Regions from separate parts of the Arthrobacter sp. 2MCAF14 genome, predicted to be linked through region 1. Evidence: predicted binding sites of a transcription regulator. Region 1 holds the regulator's gene; the other holds the start of a gene.
What was found. The regulator LexA, encoded in region 1, represses DNA repair genes until DNA is damaged. The targets are predictions, from matches to a motif close to TCGAACANNTGTTCGA.

Region 1 (7,547 bases):
ACCGTGGTGGTCGACGCCGAACTGGCTCCATCCCAACGGCGTGGCCTTGAGGACATCGTCAAGGTCAAGGTGGTGGACCGCACCACGTTGATCCTCGACATCTTCGCCCAGCATGCCAAGAGCCGCGAGGGCAAGGCCCAGGTTGAGCTTGCTCAGCTGGAATACCTGTTGCCGCGCCTGCGTGGTTGGGGCGATTCCATGTCCCGCCAAGCCGGTGGCCAGGTGGGTGGTGCCGGCGCCGGTATGGGTTCCCGTGGTCCTGGTGAAACCAAGATCGAACTGGACCGCCGTCGAATCCGCACGCGCATGGCCAAGCTACGGCGTGAAATAGCCGCGATGAAGCCATCGCGCGAGACCAAGCGCGCCAACCGCCGTCGTAATGCCGTTCCTTCGGTCGCCATCGCCGGTTACACGAACGCCGGAAAGTCATCGCTGCTCAACCGCCTGACGGATGCCGGTGTCCTCGTGGAGAACGCGTTGTTCGCCACCCTGGATCCCACGGTCCGCAAGGCCCAGACGCCTGACGGGATCGGCTACACCCTCTCGGACACCGTCGGATTCGTGCGCTCGATGCCCACCCAGCTCGTGGAGGCTTTCCGCTCCACGCTGGAAGAGGTGGCCGACGCCGATCTGATCCTCCACGTAGTGGACGTTTCGCATCCCGATCCGGAAGGCCAGATCGCGGCGGTCCGCACGGTATTCAGCGAAGTGGATGCCCGGAAGATCCCGGAAATCATCGTCCTGAACAAGGCGGACGTCGCGGATCCGTTTGTCGTGGAGCGGCTCAAGCAAAAAGAGCCCCGCCACGTCGTCGTGTCCACCCGCACAGGACAGGGCATTGCCGAACTCCTTGGAGCCATCAGCGAAGCCATCCCGCGACCTGGCGTGCGGCTTGAGGTTCTGATTCCATACAACCGGGGCGAGCTCATCAACAAGCTGCACAACACCGACGCCGAAATCCTCAGCCTTGAGCATGAGGAGGAAGGCACCCGCGTGGTGGCCATGGTCCATGAGAACCTGGCAGCCGAGCTGGAGTCGTTCGTCAGCAATGGTTGATCCAGAGGCGGGGGAGCGCGGCGGGACCGTGGGGGAACGTACCGCCCTCGAACTCCTGGACAAAGCCGTTGCCGGCATGGGCGGCCAGAACCGCACGGGCCAACACCAGATGGCCAGGCAGGTGGCGCGGGCGATCGAGTCCGGCGAACACCTCCTGGTCCAGGCTGGCACGGGCACGGGCAAGTCCCTCGCGTACTTGATTCCGCTGATTGCGCATGCGATGGAAAGCAACAAGCCTACGCTCGTGTCCACGGCCACCCTCGCCCTGCAGACGCAGATCGTAGGCCGGGATTTGCCCCGTCTCCTGGAATCCATCAATCCGGAGCTCGAGCGCCCAGTCAGCATCGCCCTGGTCAAGGGCCGGGCCAACTATGTGTGCCGGCACAAGCTTGAGGGCGGGTTCCCCAGCGAGGAGCCGGCTGAGGGGCAGTTGTTCTCCCTCGGCGAGGACACGAGCGTTCCGCATCTCGCCGCAGCCATCGGCGGCCCGGCCTCGCAGCTCGGCAAGGAAGTCCTGCGGCTTCGCGAGTGGGCCGGCAAGACCACGACGGGGGACCGGGACGAACTGATGCCGGGCGTGACGGACCGGGCCTGGCGCCAAGTATCCGTCACGTCGATGGAGTGCCTCGGGGCGCAGAAGTGTCCCATGGCGGAAGAGTGCTTCAGCGAGCTGGCCCGCCACCGTGCCGCGGAGTCCGACGTCGTGGTCACCAATCACGCGATGCTCGCAGTCAGCGCCTTCGAAGGCCTGGCCGTGCTGCCCGAATACGACGTAGTCGTGGTGGACGAGGCCCACGAGCTCCAGGACCGCGTGACCGGAGCTGTGTCCGGGCAGCTGTCCGTCGCGATGATCCATGCCGCTGCCTCGAGCGCCCGCAAACACACGGCCATCACTGTGGACGCCCTGAACGCCGCCGCGGACCGCTTGGAACTCGCGATCATCGGTGCGCCCTCGGGCCTCCTGCCCAACGGGCTCAATGACGAACAACTTGATTGCGTGGACCAGCTCCGGGAAGCCTGCCGTGCAGCGCTTTCCGACTCGAAGGGAGATTCGTCCAACACCGTCGACGGCGGACGCCAGCTCGTGCGCTCACGGCTGATGTTGATCCTCGAGCTGTGCGAACGGCTGCTCTCAGCCCGGGAAAACCGGGAAGTCGTGTGGCTTTCCCGGAACAGTACCTTTGATCCGCAGCAGGGCTACACGGCGCCCGACGAGGATTCGCCTGCTCTCATCAATATCGCGCCGCTCAGCGTTGCCGGACGCCTCCGGGAAGGGCTCTTCGCGGGCCATACCGTGGTGTTGACCTCCGCCACCTTGGCTATCGGCTCTGCATTCGAGGCCACAGCCGGAGGACTGGGCCTGACTGGCCAAGGCGCCCCCAGCTGGACCGGCGTGGATGTAGGCTCGCCCTTCGACTACCCGAAGCAAGGCATGCTGTACGTCGCCAAGCACCTGCCCAAGCCGGGGCGCGGCACCTCGCCCGAAGCCCTCGACGAACTTGAAGAGCTCATCAAGGCCTCGCACGGCGGGGCCTTGTGCCTCTTCTCTTCCCGACGTGCGGCGGAGGACGCAGCGGAAGCGATGCGGTCACGCCTGGACGTGGACATCCTGTGCCAAGGCGAATCGACCATGGCCGCGTTGGTGAGGCAGTTTGCCGAGGAGGAAGACACGTGCCTGTTCGGCACCATGTCCCTTTGGCAGGGCGTTGACGTTCCGGGCGGTTCATGCCGGCTGGTAGTGATTGACCGGATACCGTTCCCTCGTCCGGACGATCCCCTGATGACGGCACGGTCGCGCGCGGTGGCGCAGGCCGGGGGCAACGGTTTCATGGCAGTTTCGGCGACGCACGCTGCCATCCGGCTAGCCCAAGGGGCCGGCCGTCTCATCCGCTCAACGGGGGACAAAGGGGTTGTGGCGGTCCTGGATTCGCGGCTTTCGACGGAGCGCTACGGCAATTTCCTCAGGGCAGCGTTGCCGCCCTTCTGGCCCACCACGGACCGTTCCGTGGTGCGCGGTGCGCTCGAACGTCTTTACGCCGAGTCAGCCAAGGCCTAAGGCGCGCGCTTGCTCAAGCGGACCCGTCCTGGGGCGAGCGCGTCCTAAAGGGAGCGCAGGACCGAGACGACTTTGCCCATGATGGTGGCATGGTCGCCGAGGATGGGTTCGTACTGCGTGTTCTGGGGGAGCAGCCACGTGTGGCCGTCGCGCTGCCGGAAGGTCTTGACAGTGGCTTCGTCGTCCAGGAGTGCGGCCACGATGTCGCCGTTGAGTGCGTCGTTCTGACGCCGAACCACCACCCAGTCTCCATCGCAGATAGCGGCGTCGATCATGGAATCACCGGCGACTCTCAGCATGAAGAGCTCGCCATGGCCTACCAATTGACGGGGCAGAGGCAGTACGTCTTCAACGGTCTGGTCCGCCAGGATAGGTCCACCGGCAGCAATGCGCCCGACGAGGGGAACCATGGCCGTGTCACTGGCACTCGCAAGTTCCGTCACAGCCAGGCCGCCCGCGCTGCGGAGTTTCGCCGGCGATTCAACGCCGGGTATGACAGAGCCGCCGTCGAGGGTCAACGGCATGAGGACTTCCATTGCACGCGGGCGCTTGGGATCGCGACGAAGATAGCCGAGCTTCTCGAGCTGTGACAACTGGTGCGTGACGCTGGACAGGCTCGCCAAGCCGACGGTGTCCCCGATTTCACGCATCGACGGCGGATAGCCATGATCGTTCACCGAACGTTGGATGGTCTCCAGGATTTTCTTCTGGCGGACGGTCAGGCTCTTGGGGGCCTTCTGCGGCTGCTGGCTCCGCGCTGAGGCCGGCCCGCTGCCAGTGGCTTTCGCTGCCATGTTCGCCAACGCCCTTCCGTTCCGCCCGTTCGGCCCTGAGGCGCCTGCGGGACTGTCGGCCTGAAATGTCAGACCCTCCTGTTGCACTGGTTCAGTGCTCTTTCCTTCACTCAAACGTAGGGCAGGCGCTGGCGTTTTTCAAACATTTGTTCTAGCGAGTCTCGACATCGTTCGTTGATAGGTGCTAAAAATGTCATAGCAAGGTTCGAATATGTGTTCTATAAAAGTGATGCGGGATCCGGGTGTTCGTTCGAATCGTTCGAACAGATCAACGAATAGCCGTCCTGCAAGCACTGACTGAAGGCAAGAATTGGCAGCCGCAACCAGGGATTCCGGAACGCGGCATTGTTCAGAAGGGCTCAGCTCATGTCCGCAATCACCATCACCCACCGGTCCGGCCGCAGTACGGCACCGGGCCGGCTTCGCCTGACCCGCCGGGGCCGCATGGTCTTCTTCGGCGTCCCGGCAATGCTCTTGGTCGCAGTGCTGCTCAGCCTGGCGGGATTCCTGAATTCGCCGGCCAAGGCTGCTGATTCCGCCGCCGAGCTGCAGCCCACCTCGAGTACGAGCGTCACGGTACAAGTGGGCCAGTCCTTGTGGGGGATTGCGGGAATCGCCGCCCCGTCCCGGGATCCACGCGACGTCGTTGCCGAGATTATCCAGCTGAACAACCTTCAGGACGGCCACATCGTGCCGGGCCAGCAACTGTTCATTCCGGCCACTTAACAGCGACGCTGTCCGGGCTGGCAGCTCGTCTGAAAGGGTGCCGGGCCGTCACAGTTTCAGGGCATCGGCCGCGGCACCTTAAACTGTCATGGTGAGTGACCAGCTTGAGCGACTTGACCGACTTCCCCTCCGGACCAACCTCCGCGGCCTGAGCCCGTATGGCGCGCCGCAGCTTGATGTTCCGATTTTGCTCAACGTCAACGAAAACACGCATGGCGTGCCGGCCGATGTCCAGGCGGCCATCACCGAAGCGGTAGCGGCAGCCGCCGTCGGACTGAACCGCTATCCCGACCGCGAGTTCACAGAACTACGCGAGGCCCTTGCGGAGTACCTCGGCCACGACCTTGCGGCCGAGAACATCTGGGCAGCCAACGGTTCCAATGAGGTGCTGCAGCAGATCCTCCAGGTCTTCGGCGGCCCGGGCCGGACCGCGCTTGGTTTCCCGCCCACGTACTCGATGTACCCATTGCTGGCCAGCGGAACCGACACGGGATATATCGCGGGAGTTCGCGCCGAGGACTATGGACTCGATGCGGCCTCGGCCGCCGCGCAGGTTCGCGAGCTCAAGCCGAATGTCGTGTTCCTCTGCTCGCCAAACAACCCCACCGGCACGGGGCTTGGGCTGGACGTCGTCGAAGCCGTGTACGAGGCCGGCGAGGCGAGCCAGACCGTGGTGATCGTGGACGAGGCCTACCACGAGTTCGCCCACGACAACACGCCGAGTGCCTTGACGCTCCTCCCTGGGCGGGAGCGCCTTATTGTCTCCCGCACCATGAGCAAGGCCTTCGCCCTCGCCGGTGCACGCATCGGCTACATGGCGGCTGCCCCCGAGATCGCCGATGCGATCCGTCTGGTACGCCTTCCATACCACCTCTCAGCCATCACGCAGGCAACCGCGCTGGCCGCACTCCGGCACCGCGAGGCCCTCATGGCCGACGTCGAGGACATCAAGGTCCAACGCGATCGCATTGTCAGCGAGTTGACCCGCATGGGCTTCAGGCCGGCCGCCTCGGATTCGAACTACGTGTTTTTCGGCGGAATCGAAAATCCCCACGCCCTGTGGCAGGGCCTGCTGGAGCGTGGAGTCCTGATCCGCGACGTCGGCATACCGGGCCACCTCCGCGTCACCGCCGGTACGGAGCCCGAGACCACCGCATTCCTCAAGGCGCTCGAAGCCTTGCTGGACGGCCAGGTCTCCGCACCGGCCTAGACTTGAACAAGTCCCACCACTCCTTCCTCCTAAGGACATATCGATGAGCGAAAACGGCGCCAGCACGGCGGCCGCCCGGACAGCACGCATGGAACGCACCACGAGTGAGTCCTCCGTCCTGGTTGAAATCAACCTCGACGGCACGGGAGTCTCGGATATCAGTACCTCGGTGCCGTTCTATGACCACATGCTGACGGCGCTCTGCAAGCATTCGCTCATCGACATGACCGTCAAGGCGACCGGGGACACGCACATCGACGCCCACCACACTGTGGAGGATGTCGCCATTACCTTCGGTGAGGTCCTGCGCACCGCCTTGGGCAACAAAGCGGGGATCCGTCGCTTCGGCGAGGCCACGGTCCCGTTGGATGAAGCGCTGGCCCACGCCGTCGTCGACGTCTCCGGACGCCCTTACCTGGTCCACGGGGGTGAGCCCGCCGGCCAGGAATACCACCTGATCGGTGGACACTTCACCGGTTCGCTGACCCGCCACGTCTTCGAGGCCATCACCCTGCACGCCGGCATCTGCCTTCACATGAATGTCCTGGCCGGCCGGGATCCGCACCACATCGTGGAGGCCCAGTTCAAGGCGTTCGCCCGTGCGCTCCGCTCCGCCGTTGAGTCCGACCCTCGCGTCGAAGGCATTCCGTCCACCAAGGGCGCCTTGTGAGTCGGCACATCCTCAAGGATGGCGCTGTCGTGGATCCGAAGGCCGCCAGCCGCATTGTCTCGCCTGAAGGAAAACCGACCGTAACGGTCCTTGACTACGGCTCGGGCAATGTCCGCTCGGCGGTCCGGGCGCTTGAGCGTGCCGGAGCGGCGGTCACGTTGAGCGCCAAGCCCGAAGATGTCCTGAATGCTGACGGGCTCCTGGTCCCCGGCGTCGGCGCCTTCGAAACGGTGATGCGCGAACTCAAGGCGGTAGACGCCATCCGGATGATCGGCCGTCGTGTTGCCGGAGGCCGGCCCGTCCTGGGCATCTGCGTCGGGCTCCAGGTCTTGTTCGAGGCCGGAGTGGAGCACGGAACCGAGGCAGAAGGCATGGGCGAGTGGCCCGGCAAGGTGGAACTCCTGCCAGCGCCCGTTGTCCCGCACATGGGCTGGAACACCGTAGACGTGCCCGAAGGCTCAAAGCTGTTCGCCGGCGTCGAGCACGAACGGTTCTATTTCGTGCACTCGTACGGCGTGCAGAAGTGGGAATTCGACGTCGTCCAACCCCGCATGGCTCCGCCGATGGTGACCTGGTCCGAGCATGGTGCCCGCTTCATCGCGGCCGTGGAGAACGGTCCGTTGTGCGCTACGCAATTCCACCCCGAGAAGTCGGGCGACGCCGGAGCCCGGCTCCTGCGTAACTGGGTCGATGGCTTGCGCCCGCCAGCAAAAACCCAGCCGCAGGCGACCGAGGCCGGAGGCGCTGCCTAAGATGTGGTCCGTTATCTTCATGGGCGCGGCCGGGCTGCTGGTTGGCGGCGGAATCTCCTTCCACCAGCAGAAACGCCCCGCCTGGGTCTCCATTTCGTTCTACGTACTCGCCGGCCTGGCACTGCTGGCGGCCTACCTCTTCACCCTGTCTGCCAAATGACCTGCCTGCCAAATGACTTGCCTGCCAAATAAGCTGCCGGGCAACTGACGCCCGTCCCACGACACCGAGGACATCAATGACTACCCCCTCTGAACTGCCCGTTCTGGAACTCCTGCCCGCCGT
Region 2 (7,547 bases), on a different contig from region 1:
TGGCAACCGAGGACCTGGCTGACAAGCTGAAGTCCCGCGGCTTCCAGGCCGCCGCGATCAACGGTGACATTCCGCAGCAGCAGCGCGAACGAACTGTCGACGCGCTGAAGGAAGGCCGCATCGATATCCTCGTGGCCACCGACGTCGCGGCCCGCGGCCTTGACGTTGAGCGCATCAGCCACGTGGTCAACTACGACATCCCGCACGACACCGAGTCCTACGTCCACCGCATCGGCCGTACCGGCCGTGCAGGCCGTAGCGGCGACGCCATCCTATTCATGACGCCGCGGGAGAAGTACCTGCTGCGTTCGATCGAGAAGGCCACCCGCCAGCCGGTTGAGCAGATGCACCTGCCCACCGCCGAGACGGTCAACACGTTGCGCCTGGGCAAGTTCGCGGACAAGATCACCGAGACCCTCGAGTCCGAGGACGTTGCCGCGTTCCGTGACTTGATCTCCTCCTACGAAGAAGAGCACAACGTTCCGGCTTCGGAGATCGCCGCTGCACTGGCCGTCATGGCACAGGGGGGCCAGCCGCTCTTGGTCAAGGAACTGCCGGCTGCGCCGGAATTCCAGAAGCGCGAGCGCTCCAAGGACGGTTTCGGTTCCCGTGGCCCGACCCGCACCCTGACCGAGGGCAACGCCACCTACCGGATCGCCGTCGGACGCCGCCAGCGCGTCATGCCGGGTTCGATCGTTGGCGCCATTGCCAACGAAGGCGGCATCTCCTCGGCACAGATCGGCGGCATCGACATCCGCTCGGACCACTCCCTGGTGGAGCTTCCGGCGGACCTGAGCCCCGATCAGCTGCGCGCACTGTCCCGCACCCGGATCGGCGGCGAGCTGATCCACCTCGAGCTGGACAATGGTCGCAAGCCGGCCTCTGACCGTGGCGGCGAGCGTGGCGGTTACTCCGGTGGCAGCCGCGGCGGCGACCGTGGTGGCTACTCCGGTGGAGACCGTGGCGGAAACTTCAAGGGCAACGGTGGCTTCAAGAAGGAGTTCCGTAAGACCGAAGGCGACCGTGGCGGTTACTCCGGTGGCGAGCGTTCCTCCGCTGACCGTGGCGGCCGTTCCTACAGCGAGCGCAGCGGCGCCGGTGCCGGCGCCGGAACGGGCAGCTACGCCGACCGAGGCGCACGCAAGCCGCGCACTGGCGGCGACGCTGGCAACCGCGATTTCAACCGCAAGGGTAAGTGGTAAACAGGACTAGTTCCTGGGTTTTTGGCAGAGGCCGGCTTTCGAGCCGGCCTCTGGCTGTTTAACGACGGCCCGCCTTTAACGCCGGCCCAGGTCCCGCGCACGCCTGACTGTACCGTTTTCCCCATGTTTGACAGGCCAGAGGTTCAAGAATGACCGACCCGCCGCGTCGTAAACGCTTTCCCAAACCAAACATGGGGAAGACGCGCGGCCTACGGCTGTGGAAAGGTGGGTTCATGGGATTCCTCGATGGGTTGAAGAAGAACCTCGGCTTCGACAAGGCCGAACACAAGCCGACTGGACGGGCCTCTGAGGCCCCGCGGGAGCCCGCTCAAGCCTCAACGGGGGGGACGGTCCAAAGAGCTAGGCCCGAGGCGTCAGCGGAAGCTCTCGCGGCTCCCGGCCCCGCAGTGCCCGACGCCGGTGCTCCCGCCCCCGGCGCAGGGCAGGTCACCGAAGTCGTAGTGGAGGCAGACGATACCCTGAGCGGCATCGCCATGCAGTTCGGCGTCGACTTGGATGCCCTGATCGCAGCGAACGCGGATACCGTGCCCAACCCGGACCACATCTACCCGGGCCAAGTGCTCCGCCTGCCGTAATTCAGGCCCTTTCCGGCGCAAGAATCCGGCGCGGATGCAAATTGTGTCGGCGCCGCATTTCCCTGTCCCGCAGCCGATTTGTGGCCTGAGAAATCGTCCGGTAGAGTATTTACTCGTTGCCCCCCTAGCTCAGTGGTAGAGCGCGTTCTTGGTAAGAACGAGGTCACCGGATCGATTCCGGTGGGGGGCTCTGAATGAGGGCCTGTGTCAAGGCGGTTTTTGACCGGCTTGACGCAGGTTTTTCTCATTCGTGGCGGTGTAGCTCAGTTGGTTAGAGCGCACGACTCATAATCGTGAGGTCGGGAGATCGAGCCTCCCCACCGCTACAGTTTCCGCAGGTCAGAGGCGTTTCGCTTCTGGCCTGCTACTGTTTTAAGTACCTGATCCAACGGAAACCCAACTAATTCATTAGTTCGGTCATTCCTTGGAGTTCTTTTCGAGATACGCTTCGAGAACCCGGATCGCCTTGTCGACGTGGTCCTTCAGTTCCCCTGGTTGGCTGTTGTCGGCGATGGTAGGGTAGCGCAGCCTGACGTACTCCACCTTGAGTTCAGATCCCGGATCTCGAAGGCGGGCACGCGTTGCTTCGGCGTCGAGTCCACGGCCGAACTCATAGTGCGTCAGGCATGCGGCCACGATGCAGATGCCCTTACGTCGCGGCCGTGCCCCGTTCAGCCGGAGGCTTCCTCGCTCTCCCCGTGCTCGGTGAGGATCTCGGCGAGGGTGGCGAGGTTGGCGCGCATCTGCCGTGCATACGCCTTGTTCACGAGTGCATCGGCGACACGGCCGAAAACTCCGCCGAGGCCCGCGCCGGATTCCAGGCGGTAGTTCAGCCGGGTCCCCCCGGTCTCGGGGGTCATTGTGTAGGTGCCGGTGAAGTCGATTTTCCCTTCCACGGACTTGACGACCTGCTTCGTGGGGCGCTCGTTCTCTATCACCTCGACAACCCAGTCGAAGGTCCGGCCTAGGATCTTGCTCTTGCCCTTGAACCGTGACCCGACGCGGACGGGGCCGTCGCCTTCGAGTTCGCTGGTCAGGATGGTGGCGTCGTACTCGGGGAGGTGCGTGGGGTCGTTGAGGTAGTCGAAAACCACCTCGGGCGGGACGGGGATGACGATGCTCTCGTCGGTTACGGGCATTGGTCTGTTCTCCTTCGGGGGATTTTTCATTGGGCAAGGTGATGTTGGCCGGTCTTAGAAGCACCGGAGCGTGGCGTGAGTACCGGGACTGCGGCGGATGGGGACGGCATTCTCTATGAACAGTCGCCCCGCAGTGCTCGCTGATTAGCCGCCGTTGTGGTTCACGTACGCATCGCATTGCCCTTGGTTCTTGAACTGTGGATAGTTCGTCCAGCCGCCGTCCTTGCATTGGTTCTTGCTTGTGGGACTGGGGTTGCATCACCCATCGGGCGGAGACCATGCGTTTCGGATACGGTACGGGTGAACCCTGACGTGGGCGCGTTCGTGCCGCCCACACCGGGCCGGGCTTGGCACAGGGAAGACCATACTCAGTCCGTTTGGCAATCGCTTGAGTGGTCACCACTTGTTAATGGCGGCACATTTCCTCGCGAGGATCACTCGTTACGTGGTCCGTGTCCCGGCAGGTAGCCTAGGGTGCCTCGATCTCGCAGCACCTCCGGACGGTCCTTCCGAATCAAGAGCAAGTGCCGTTCGCGCGGGGCCGCTACCTACTGCAGGGCAATTCCCTGTCTGTATGCAGGGAGGATGCCTGGCAGTATATTTACATTAGGTCTCTGGCTACCGAAGTTTCACAGCTTGCCGCTTGGGGGCGCCTGCGAACCGCAAGAATCGTAGGCAACCATGCCGCCGCAAAGTACTCGGAAGGGTTTTGCTCAGCACCCCATGATGCTTGTTCTGGGGATTCTTTTGAGCGTCGGATTGCTGCACGTGCCCGGTGAGCCGATACGTGCCCATCTTGAAATCATGACGGACAGAGCACTTCCTCAGGGCAGGACGCAAGTCCAGACGGATGATCCCTGGAGCAGTTTCCCGCTCGATTCCCGCGAACTCTGGAAGTTCCGGCTAACCACCAGACATTGAGGCATTCCAGCGTTGCCTATTCCTTGGAAGGCGGCGAATCGCTCCGATCTGACCTTGTCCTCGGTAAAGGGGTGGATCATCCGCCTAAGCCTCGGTGACCATGAGGACAGGCTCTGTCGTCCTGACAGCATTGAGGGAAAACCGAGTGACCTGGAACGGGCCGGTTCGATAATGGGGATTTCTGGGGGTGAATCGTTGTACGGAAACTGAGGAAAAGGCCCTCCTCAGAATCGTGAGGTCGGGAGATCGAGCCTCCCCACCGCTACTTTGAAAGTCCAGTTCAAAGGCGGGGACTTTTTCGTTTCCGGGGTGTCGCACCGAGCCAGATGCGGATCGAAGAAATCGCCCTTCCGGCGGCCAGCCAAGCCTGCCCATGGTCCTGATCGAAGTCCGCAAGTCCGCTGGGCACTTGCCGTAAAGATTTCGTAAAGATCCTGTCGAAAAGCTGAGAGCGCGTCCGACCAGCCGATAGTTTTTAGAGGCGCCGCCACTTGGGTGTCCCCCAATCCTCAGGTGGCGGCGCTTCTCGAAGATCTTGGCCAGCGACTTACGTGCCTGAGAACAAACAGACTCTCCCATAAGCGTTTGGCGCCCGAGCAGGCAGTCTTAAGTGAATCTTGATCTTTTCTTAGTGTTTCCTTGAGGTTCACCGTGTACTGGGCCGTTTCGTCTGTGGGCTATCTCCAGCTACGATCAGGAGGTTGTCCGGACCGAAAGGCATCCTTGCTCGTGGATTTTGGCCGCTATCTCATTGACCTTGTGGTCTTCGTTGGCATCACAGTTGTGCTGATGTGTTCTCTTCACCTGCTCGTGCTGTGGCACAAGAAGCGGAAGTACACGAAGTTGTTGCGCCCTGAGAGACAGTCGCTACCCGGCCGCGATACCGGAGCCCGTCCGGAAAGGCCAGGCCCTGGACGCATTCGCGATCAACGGGCGACTCTCACCGGCGTCCAAAGGCCATGACAATGGCTACCACCGCCGCGACGACCAGCACCGTCGCAACCCAGATCCATTGTTGTCCGTCCAAGTTCGCCCCACTCTCAGGTCTTGGTCCAGTCTCCCAAAATGAAGGCTGTTGAGCGAGGTCTGGTGGGGAGATCGAACCTCCCACCCTCACAGAAGCAGGCCAGGAGCGTTCAGCTTCTAGCCTGCTTCTGTTTTACGACGCTGAATTCCGCGGGCCTGCCGTCCTGACCGCCCTCAGTTCAGTGCGATGACGAGCATCTGGTTGGTGCCCGGGATGCATGTTTGCAATACCGCCCGAGGAAATCCGCCGAATACCGCTGCGACGTTGTTGGTGGTCCCGCCTTGAGGCACCTGGCCGCGCGCCGTGACTGTGTACGTGCCATAGCCGGGGATGCTCACGGTCTCGCCGACGCCGATACCCGAGAATTGTGCCCACCCCCCGCAGAAATCATGTTCGGTAATGAACAGCGAGTAGGCGTCCGTGGGGGTGAAATGGATCGGTCCAATGCAACTGTCCACGGCCGCCTGGCCGCCTGAGCCCGCAACATAAATGGTCCGCACCGCCGGAGCGGGAGCTGGGGCGGCTGCTGGCGCTGGCGCCGGAGCGGGGGCAGGTGCAGGGGCGGGAGCCGCGGCAACCGGCGGCCCTGTCAGCTTTAGCACCTGGCCGGGCACGATGACGGAATAGGTGCTGAGCCCATTGGCTGCCAGCATCCCGTTGACGTCGACGCCGAACCTGGCCGCTATGGAGCCAACAGTGTCGCCGCTGACCACCGTGTAGGCGTTCGTGTCAGGAGCAGGAGCAGGAGCAGGAGCAGGAGCAGGAGCCGGAGCGGGTGGAGCTGCGGCCGGCGCCGCTGCGGGCGCGGACGGCGCGACGGCGGCCGGTGCCTGCGTCTGTACTGGCGCCTGAGTGGCTGCCGGCGTGGAACTGGCAACCGGCGTGGAACTGGCAGCGGCCGGCGAAGGCGCGGCAATACCGGCTCCCGAGCCGATCTGCGGGGCAAGTGCGGCGCTCGTGCCTGCAGGCGCAAGTACCTGTGCGTAGTTCTGCATCGTCACGGCCGCGATGGCCACCACTGCCACGATCGCCCAGGTGGCTATTGATGCCTTGTACCTCGTGAGTGTTCTTACCCCCGCGGATATCAGGGCGAGGACGTTGCCTCCGCTGATCCCGCTGTGTCTGTAGTCCTGCTGATACATGTCGGATCCCCGTAATTCATCGTTTCTGGGGCCGGTCGGTTGGCTGGCCCGGGAAGTGATACGCAGGCGCAGGGGATGGCGCTTATTGAGACCCTTTTGCTTAAATGCGCAGCACTGAGGAATCCCTCGATCCATCTACTTTGATAAATCCATCAAAGGGATGTATGAACCCGTTTTGATAAATCCATCAATGAGATTTATGAAAGAGATATTTCCTTTTTCCTGCTGCAGGTAATTTGAGTGTAGGAATGGGGAATTCGCTCTACACGAGTGGGTCCCACTCGCTTTTATTCCGGGCTGCCGATCAAACACTCGCAAGGCATCTTCGACAGGGGCGGGTGCTTGCGGGAGCCCGGACTACCAGCCCTCGGGCGGGGAGGTGTGATTATTACTAAACTAAGTCTGCTTAGTAATTAGTGGTCATATTTATCCCGAGAATTGACGAATTCGGCAATGCGCACCGCAAATGCGGAGAGACTATTTTCCGGGAATTTATCCACCGTGTTGGGGAGGGCTTGACCACGCACTTGACCACTGGGACAGAATGGGTCCATGAGTCGAATCGCAATCATCGGCGGCCACGGCAAGGTGGCCTTGCAACTGTCCCGCATCCTGAGCAACGAAGGTCACTCGGTCACTTCCTTCATCCGCAATCCGGAACACGCGCCCGACGTCGAAGTGACGGGTGCCGCCCCGGTAGTACTCGACGTCGAGAATTCGACGACGGCGGAGATCGCCTCTGCACTTGACGGCCACGACGCGGTGGTGTGGTCCGCCGGGGCAGGCGGAGGCAATCCGCACCGTACGTATGCAGTGGACAGAGACGCCGCCATCCGCTCGATGGATGCCGCGGCGCAAACGGGCGTGGCCCGCTATGTGATGGTGTCCTACTTCGGCGCAGGACCCGGCCATGGCGTTCCCGAGGGCAACAGCTTCTACGCCTACGCGGATGCCAAGGCCGCGGCGGACGAGTACCTGCGCGCGACTGATCTCGACTGGACGATCCTGGGCCCGGGCGCACTGACCAGTAATCCGGGGTCTGCGCTCATTGAGGTAAGCCCCGCGGACCCGAGCACCGGGACCGAAACTTCGCGGGCCAATGTTGCCTTGGTGACTGCCGCCGTCTTGGAACTGCCCGAGACCGTCCGCCGCACCATCGAGTTCAGGGACGGCTCGGTGCCTGTGGTGGAGGCCCTCACCGCGCCCTAGCTGCACCCTCCCGGTCCGGGAGCCGGGCCCGGCGCCGGGCCTGGACCGCACACCGCCGGGATATGTTGGTAGGGCTAGTCCCGAGGCAATGCCCGGGACGCTGCCACTACGACGTCTGGGGAAATCGGGAACATGGACCAGTTGGCACTCATTGTTGGATTGCTGCTTGCAACGGTCGTGGCCGTGGGCTTGGGGGACCGCTTGCGGCTCCCGTACCCGGTACTGATGCTGTTGCTGGCTGCGGCGATGACCTTCATTCCGGGCTTCCCGGACTTTGAGCTTGCGCCTGACCTGATCCTCCCGATCTTCCT

Region 2: a site for LexA is predicted at 6,180-6,195, ahead of AB4074_RS20750 (LysM peptidoglycan-binding domain-containing protein). Genes of this name have one in related genera too.

Annotation. Positions count from the first base shown of each region.
Region 1 is NZ_JBFRHB010000024.1:41,545-49,091, reverse strand. It holds gene hflX (GTPase HflX) at 1-1,056, shown strand, start outside; gene AB4074_RS16125 (ATP-dependent DNA helicase) at 1,049-3,112, shown strand; gene lexA (transcriptional repressor LexA) at 3,157-3,906, opposite strand; gene AB4074_RS16115 (LysM peptidoglycan-binding domain-containing protein) at 4,273-4,632, shown strand; gene AB4074_RS16110 (histidinol-phosphate transaminase) at 4,724-5,842, shown strand; gene hisB (imidazoleglycerol-phosphate dehydratase HisB) at 5,886-6,512, shown strand; gene hisH (imidazole glycerol phosphate synthase subunit HisH) at 6,509-7,264, shown strand; gene AB4074_RS16095 (hypothetical protein) at 7,266-7,424, shown strand; gene priA (bifunctional 1-(5-phosphoribosyl)-5-((5-phosphoribosylamino)methylideneamino)imidazole-4-carboxamide isomerase/phosphoribosylanthranilate isomerase PriA) at 7,501-7,547, shown strand, end outside.
Region 2 is NZ_JBFRHB010000039.1:23,150-30,696, forward strand. It holds gene AB4074_RS20720 (DEAD/DEAH box helicase) at 1-1,202, shown strand, start outside; gene AB4074_RS20725 (LysM peptidoglycan-binding domain-containing protein) at 1,436-1,798, shown strand; tRNA gene AB4074_RS20730 (tRNA-Thr) at 1,917-1,988, shown strand; tRNA gene AB4074_RS20735 (tRNA-Met) at 2,051-2,124, shown strand; gene AB4074_RS20740 (hypothetical protein) at 2,216-2,434, opposite strand; gene AB4074_RS20745 (SRPBCC family protein) at 2,470-2,937, opposite strand; gene AB4074_RS20750 (LysM peptidoglycan-binding domain-containing protein) at 5,059-6,027, opposite strand; gene AB4074_RS20755 (SDR family oxidoreductase) at 6,580-7,236, shown strand; gene AB4074_RS20760 (Na+/H+ antiporter) at 7,369-7,547, shown strand, end outside.